2 linked regions of the Stappia indica genome follow. The protein of the gene in region 1 interacts with the protein of each later gene in a pairwise test. Links are inferred from orthologs where the notes say so. Each region holds a gene or a part of one and is shown on either strand. Other genes may lie near its edges.

Region 1 (3,526 bases):
AGCGTCGGCCACAGAAGCGGCAGCGTCACCTTGCGCAAGGTGGTCAGCGTGCTGCCGCCGAGCGTCGTCGAGGCCTCGTCGAAGACCGGGCCTATCTGCTTGAGACTGGTCGAGGAAATGAGGAAAGCGTGGGCGTGGTTGTAATAGACGCTGAGGATAACGATCAGCGTGAAGCTGCCATAGAGCACGTTCAGCGGGTTGGCCGGCTCGTTGAAGGTCAGCACGTAGCCGAGGCCCAGGACCATGCCGGGAACGGCCGCCGGCAGGATCGCCAGCAGCGACAGCGGACCGGTGAGAGGGTTCTTGAACTTCTGCACCACGATGGCGGTGAGGCCGGTGATCGCGACGCCGAGGATGGCGGTGGCGAGCGAGACGCCGACGCTGTTCCACAGCGGCGCCGTGCCGTTCTGGACGTCGAACTCGTAGTGCTTCAGCGTGAAGCTCATGTTGTAGGGCCACAGCCGCACGAAGCTCGCCACCACGACGATGACAAGGACGCTGAGGATCAGCGACACGACCGCGTAGGCATAGAGCGAGAAGGCGATGTCGCGGCCGCGGGACGGCTTTGTTTCCAAGGGCTTGGACTGGGCGGTGACCAGCGCGTGCTGGCGGCTGGAGATGCGCTTCTCGATCAGCTTGGCGAGGATAGCCGGCACCAGGAGGACGATGCCGATCACCGCGCCGAGACCGAATTGCGCCTGTCCGATCACCTGGTTGTAGACCTCGGTGGCGAGGACGCTGAAGTCGCCGCCGATCACCATCGGGTTGCCGAAATCGGTCATCACCAGGGTGAAGACGACGAAGATCGCCGCCGCCAGACCGAAGCGGGTGGCCGGCAGCGTCACGTCCCGGAAGATGCGCGCCGGCCCCGCGCCGAGCGTCTCGGCGCTCTCGTAGATCCGCGCATCGGCCACCGCCAGCGCCGCGGACAGGATCAGGTAGGCATAGGGAAAGGCGTAGAGCGCATTGGCGATTGCCGTGCCCCAAAAGCCATAGATATCAATGTCGAAGCCGAGGAAACGGTTGAACACGCCGTTGCGGCCGAGCAGGAGGATAAGCCCCTGCGCCTGCACCAGCGAGGGGGCGAAGAGCGGCGTCAGCACGGCGATCCGCAGGAACGGCTTGAAGGGGATCGATGCCCGCTGCAGGGCATAAGCGTAGAAATAGGCAAGGCCGACGGCGGCCAGCGTCGCGGTCAGCGACATGGCGATGCTGTTGCCGACCAGCCGCCAGAAGCGCTCCGCGCCGAAGGTCTCGGTAAAGTTGCCGATGCCGAAGCCCGTCGGCGTCTCGAAACCGCGCAGCAGGATGCCGGTCAGCGGCAGCAGCAGGAACAGCAGGATCGGGATCGCCGCAAGGACCGACAGGCCCATGGTGATCGAGCGATCGCTGGCCCAGCCGGCGGTCCTGCCGACCGACTGCGATCCGCGTTCGACTGTTGCGCTCATGACAGCACCCGCAGCGCGTCGGCGGGGAGAGAGACGGCCAGCCGCGCGCCGGCTTCCGGGATGGCGGCGGTGCCGTGCAGCTCGGCGACAATGGCGGTTTCCGGCCGGTTTTCCGGCGTGAGCTCGATGCGGGTGATGTTGCCGAGGAAGGAGACGGAGCGCACGTCTGCCGCGAGGATATTGCGGCCGGAGGCGCCCGCCTCCTGCAGGGCGACGGCCTCCGGACGGATGCCGAGCGCGGCTGCCGCCGAGGGCCTTGCGCTGCCGTTGGCATGCGTTGCAACTTCCAGCGGGATGCCGCCGAAGCTGAACCCGCCGGCCGTTTCGGGATCGAGCGGCAGCACGTTCATGCGGCCGATGAAGTCGGCGACGAAGGCGGTGGCCGGCTCGCGGTAGAGCTGTTGCGGCGTGCCGATCTGCTCGATCCGGCCCTTGCTCATGACGACGATCAGGTCGGCCATGGCCAGCGCCTCCTCCTGGTCGTGGGTGACCATGATGGTGGTGATGCCGAGGCGTTTCTGCACCGCGCGAATCTCGATGCGCAGTTCCTCGCGAACCTTGGCGTCGAGCGCCGACAGCGGCTCGTCGAGCAGCAGCGCGGACGGGTCGGGCGCTAGCGCCCTTGCCAGCGCGATGCGCTGCTGCTGGCCGCCGGACATCTGTGCGGGCAGCTTCTCGGCCTGGTCGGCGAGATGCACGAGATCGAGCATCTCCTTGATTCTGGACTGCATTCTCGCCTTGTCCCAGCGCCGGCATTCCAGCCCGTAGCCGACGTTTCGGGCCGCCGTCATGTTGGGAAACAGCGAGTAGGACTGGAACACGACGCCGAAATTGCGGTTCCGCGCGGGGATCGCGGACAGGTCCGAATCGCCGAGGCGAATGCTGCCGCCATCGGCCTCTTCCAGCCCGGCGATGACGCGCAGCAAGGTGGTCTTGCCGCAGCCCGAAGGGCCGAGGAAGCAGACGAAGGAGCCCTGGGCCACCTCCAGCGAGACATGGTCGAGCGCGGTCAGCTTGCCGAAGCGCTTGACGAGATCGTGGATCGAAAGGTCCATGGGGCTTTCCCTGCGGGCGCGATTTTTCAAAAGGATGGCGGCGAAGCAAGGCTTGCACGGGCGCGCAAGCCTGCACCGCCCGAAGGCGGCGGCCGGCACCCTCCCGCAAGGGGGCGGCGCCGGCAGCATCGTCTCGCGAGGCGGGGCTCGCCCGGCGGTCCCGCGTCATGCGCAAGACCGCCGGAATGCCCCCTACGAGTTCAGGCTCAAGCCGTTCTCAACGCTCGTATTTTTCCTGCCAGGTCTGGATGATCCGGGCGCGCTCCTCGGCCGCGGCCTTGAAGTCGACCGGGAACAGGACCTTCGACACGTCGTCCGGCAGGCCGGCAGAGGTGAAGCGCTCGGGCATCTTGCCGCCCGGCACGGTGACGATGGCCTTCCAGTCGTAATAGACGTTGGCGGCCTGCTCGCTCAAGGTCCAGTCGAGGAAGCGCTTGGCGGCGTCCTTGTTCTTGGAGGCGGCGACCAGCGCGTTGGCCTCCATCTCGTTGCCTGCCCCTTCGGAGGGGACCACGAGCGTGATCGGATAGCCTTCCTCGATGTTCTTGACCGCGCGCAGGCCGAACGACGCGCCGACGGTGTACTCGCCGGCGGACGCGGCGTTGCAGGGCCGCGAGCCCGACTTGATGTACTGGGCGACGTTCTTGTCCAGCTTGTCGAGGAATTCCCAGCCCTTCTCCTCGCCCATCAGCTGCAGCAGCGAGTTGATCTGGATGTAGCCGGTGCCGGAGCTGGCCGGGTTGGGCATCACCACCTCGTCCTTGAAGGACGGGTCGGTCAGGTCGGCCCAGGAGGTGGGCATCTTCAGGCCCTTGTCCTTCAGCCGCTCGTTGTTGACGCAGAGCGCGGCCATGTAGCCGGTGACGGCGAACCACTTGCCGTCCGCATCGCGGAAACGCTCGGGAACCTGGTCGATGCCGGCCGGCTTGTAGGCTTCCAGACCCTCGAGGATCTGCGGATTGACCATCGAGGTCACGGCAAAGCCCCACAGCACGTCGTGCTGGGGATTCGCCTTTTCGGCGA
Region 2 (3,636 bases), 1.5 Mb from region 1 along the record:
CGGCACAAAGCCTCTGTCCCGCCGGCGCGAGGCCCGGCGGGATCCGGTCCTGTCCGTCCCGTCACCTGTGGCCGGCGTCAGCCGGCGTAGTGTACCGGCGCGCTCACGTCGTCCACGGACCACAGCTTCTCGATATTGTAGAAGGCGCGGACCTCTGGGCGGAACACATGGACGATCACGTCGCCCGCGTCGATGAGCACCCAGTCGCACTGGGGCGCGCCCTCGATCTGGGCATTGCCGTGGCCGGCATCCTTCAGGTCGCGCAGCAGGTGATCGGCGATGGCGCCGACATGCCGGTGCGAACGGCCCGAGGCGACGATGACCTGGTCGGCCATCGGCGACTTGCCGGTGATGTCGATGGTGACGATGTCCTCGGCCTTGGAATCGGCCAGCGAGGCGAGGACGCTATCGAGCAGGCCCGCACGCTGCTGCGTGGCGGCTGCTGCGGGACGAGGGGCGGTGGAAGCCGGCGCCTCGGTTTCGAAGGTCATACTCAGACGGATTGCCTTTCATCCGGTTCGTCCGGCCGCGTGCCGTGGCTGCACCGCAAGGTGCATCCGCTTGGGCAGCGGCCCGATGGATAGGGACGTCCTGCCTTCGGCAGATCGTCCGTTATCCGGCCTTGTACGCCGAAACGCGGTACGGCGCGACTCTTCCGGCGCAAGTAAAAGAGTGGCCCTCGTTGGTGGCGTTTTCAAGACATCTCCGGCAACGTGCCGAACGGTTCCTTATCGCCCTGCTTTCGCACTGGCACGGATCCGGGTGGAAGAAGACGCATCGCGCGGCCCGGTCAGGAATGTCCAGGCCGGCGGCGCCATGCCCGGCAACAGCCGTGCATCCGTCTCGTCGAGGCGACAGGCGGCAAAGCTCTGCGCCGCCGGCGAGGCGAGCGCGGGCAGCGTCGCGCCCGGCCGGTCGACCACGGCGATGGGCACGCGGGCGAAGATGCCGCGCCAGTCCTGCCAGCGGTGGAAGCCGGCGAGATTGTCCGCCCCCATCACCCAGACGAACTTGAGCCGCGGGCGCAGCTGCGTCAGCCGGGCCAGCGTGCGCGCGCTATAGGCGGTGCCGAGCTGCGTCTCCAGCGCGGTCACCACCATGCGCGGATGCCGGGCGATCGCCTCCACCGCATCCAGCCGCCGGGCCAGCGGCGCCAGCTCCGAATGGTCCTTCAGCGGGTTGCCCGGCGTCACCAGCCACCACAGCTGGTCGAGCCCGAGCCGCGCCAGCGCGATGTCGGCGACCAGCCGGTGGCCGGAATGCGGCGGATTGAACGAGCCGCCGAACAGGCCGATGCGATTGCCCGGCTCGGCATGCGGAATGGCGAGCCGAGGGTCCATTCAGGGGCGCACCTGCCCGGTGCCGTGGACCCGGTACTTGAAGCTCGTCAGCTGCTCCACGCCCACCGGCCCGCGCGCATGCATGCGCCCGGTGGCGATGCCGATCTCCGCGCCCATGCCGAACTCGCCGCCATCGGCGAACTGGGTCGAGGCATTGTGCGTCAGGATCGCCGAATCCACCTCGGCGAAGAACCGCGCCACCGCCTGCGGGTCCTCGGCGATGATGCCGTCGGTGTGATGCGAGCCGTAACTCTCGATATGCTCGATGGCCGCCTCCAGCCCGTCGACGACGCGCACGGCAAGGATCGCGTCGAGATATTCGGTGCGCCAGTCGTCCTCGGTCGCCGCGCGCGCCTGCGGCACGGCAGCGCAAACGTCCGCGTCGCCCCGGACCTCGCAGCCCGCCTCGATCAGCGCGGTACAGATCGGCACCATGAGCGTGTCCGCCACGGCCCGGTCGATCAGCAGCGTTTCCATCGCCCCGCAGATGCCGGTGCGGCGCATCTTGGCGTTGACCGCGATCTTCAGCGCCATCTCGGGATCGGCGCTGCGGTCGATGAAGATGTGGCAGAGGCCTTCCAGATGCGCGAACACCGGCACGCGCGCTTCCTGCTGCACGCGGGCGACGAGGCTCTTGCCGCCGCGCGGCACGATCACGTCGACGGTGCCCTCCAGGCCGGCCAGCATCTCGCCAACGGCGGCCCGGTCGGTCACCGGCACCACCTGGATCGCCGCTTCCGGCAGGCCGGCACGGGCGAGCCCGCGCGCCAGCGCGGCATGGATGGCGAGGTTGGAGCGGATCGTATCGGAGCCGCCGCGCAGGATCACCGCATTGCCGGCCTTCAGGCACAGCGCGCCGGCATCCGCCGTCACGTTGGGCCGGCTCTCGTAGATCACGCCGATGACGCCGAGCGGCGTGCGCACGCGCTCGATATGCAGCCCGTTCGGCCGGTCCCAGGCGGCGATCACCGCACCCACCGGATCGTCCAGCGCCGCCACCGCCTCGATGCCGGCGGCAATCGCCTCGACGCGGTCCTCTGTCAGCGTGCCGCGGTCGAGATAGGCGGCGGTCTGGCCGCCTTCCGTCATCGCGGCGATGTCCTGCGCATTCGCGGCGAGGATCTCGGCGGTGGCTGCGCGCACCTCTTCGGCCATCGCCGCAAGGGCTGCGTTCTTCGTTGCCGCATCGGCCGTTGCCAGCCGGCGCGACGCCGCGCGGGCCTCGCGGCCCATCTGCCGCATCAGTCCCGCGATGTCGGTCTTCGCCACCCGTTCAAGCATCGCTGCCGCCTCCCGTTGCCGTCTCTCCAGTCTGCCCGCTTAGCACGAGATCGTCCCGGTGCACCATCTCCGCCCGGCCCGCATAGCCGAGGATCGTCTCGATCTCGCGGCTGTTGCGCCCGAGGATCAGTCCCGCCTCCGGGTGGTCGTAGGCAACCAGCCCGCGGCCGATGTCGCGCCCGTCCGGGGCCACCAGCCGCACCGCGTCGCCGCGGTTGAAGTCGCCTTCCACCCGGCGGATGCCGGCCGGCAGCAGGCTGCGGCCCGATTCCACCGCGCGGATCGCGCCCGCGTCCAGATGCAGCGCGCCGCGCGGCTCCAGATGGCCGCCGATCCACGCCTTGCGGGCGGTGGCGGGTGTCGACCTTGCGAGAAACCACGTCGCCCGGCCGCCTGCTTCCAGATGCGCCAGCGGGTTCATCCGCTTGCCGCTGGCAATCGCCATGGTCGTGCCGGCGGAGGTGGCGATCTTGGCCGCGTCGATCTTGGTGCGCATGCCGCCGCGCGACAGCTCGGAGCCGGCAGCGCCCGCCATGGACTCGATCTCGCCGGTGATCGCCGCGACCTCGGGCAGGAACACCGCATCCGGATTGCTGGCGGGCGGCGCGGTATAGAGCCCGTCCACATCCGACAAGAGCACCAGGCAGTCGGCGCTGGCCATGGTGGCGACGCGCGCCGCCAGCCGGTCGTTGTCGCCGTAGCGGATCTCGGAGGTGGCGACCGTGTCGTTCTCGTTGACGATGGGAACGGCGCCGAGCTTCAGCAGCGTGCCCAGCGTCTCGCGGGCGTTGAGGTAGCGTCGCCGCTCCTCGGTGTCGCCGAGCGTCAGCAGCACCTGGCCGGCGGTCAGCCCGCGCGCGCCGAGCGCTTCGGCATAGGCCTGGGCCAGCGCCACCTGGCCGACCGAGGCGGCGGCCTGCGCCTGTTCGAGCTTGAGCGGTCCGCGCGGCAGCTTGAGGACGCCGCGCCCCAGCGCGATGGCGCCGGAGGAGACGACGATGAGCTCCGTGCCGGC

What was found. The genes of interacting proteins can lie anywhere in the genome.
Region 2: the proteins of GH266_RS08810 (region 1) and GH266_RS16005 interact in binary tests that used the Escherichia coli proteins (3 or more experiments, as listed by UniProt). The link is inferred for Stappia indica from one-to-one orthologs.

What each region holds. Positions count from the first base shown.
Region 1 is NZ_CP046908.1:1,869,171-1,872,696, reverse strand. Bases 475-3,363 are described here. They hold GH266_RS08810 (putative 2-aminoethylphosphonate ABC transporter ATP-binding protein), read right to left. Parts: upstream 2,504-3,363; coding sequence 1,445-2,503; downstream 475-1,444. Other genes in these bases: GH266_RS08805 (ABC transporter substrate-binding protein), read right to left, coding at 2,721-3,363; GH266_RS08815 (ABC transporter permease subunit), read right to left, coding at 475-1,448. Also shown: more of GH266_RS08815, read right to left, coding at 1-474; more of GH266_RS08805, read right to left, coding at 3,364-3,526. UniProt on the Escherichia coli protein: Part of the ABC transporter complex CysAWTP involved in sulfate/thiosulfate import. Responsible for energy coupling to the transport system.
Region 2 is NZ_CP046908.1:3,405,817-3,409,452, forward strand. What follows is about bases 482-3,480. They hold GH266_RS16005 (glutamate-5-semialdehyde dehydrogenase), read right to left. Parts: upstream 2,622-3,480; coding sequence 1,341-2,621; downstream 482-1,340. Other genes in these bases: rsfS (ribosome silencing factor), read right to left, coding at 482-491; GH266_RS16000 (nicotinate-nucleotide adenylyltransferase), read right to left, coding at 729-1,340; proB (glutamate 5-kinase), read right to left, coding at 2,614-3,480. Also shown: more of rsfS, read right to left, coding at 78-481; more of proB, read right to left, coding at 3,481-3,636. UniProt on the Escherichia coli protein: Catalyzes the NADPH-dependent reduction of L-glutamate 5-phosphate into L-glutamate 5-semialdehyde and phosphate. The product spontaneously undergoes cyclization to form 1-pyrroline-5-carboxylate.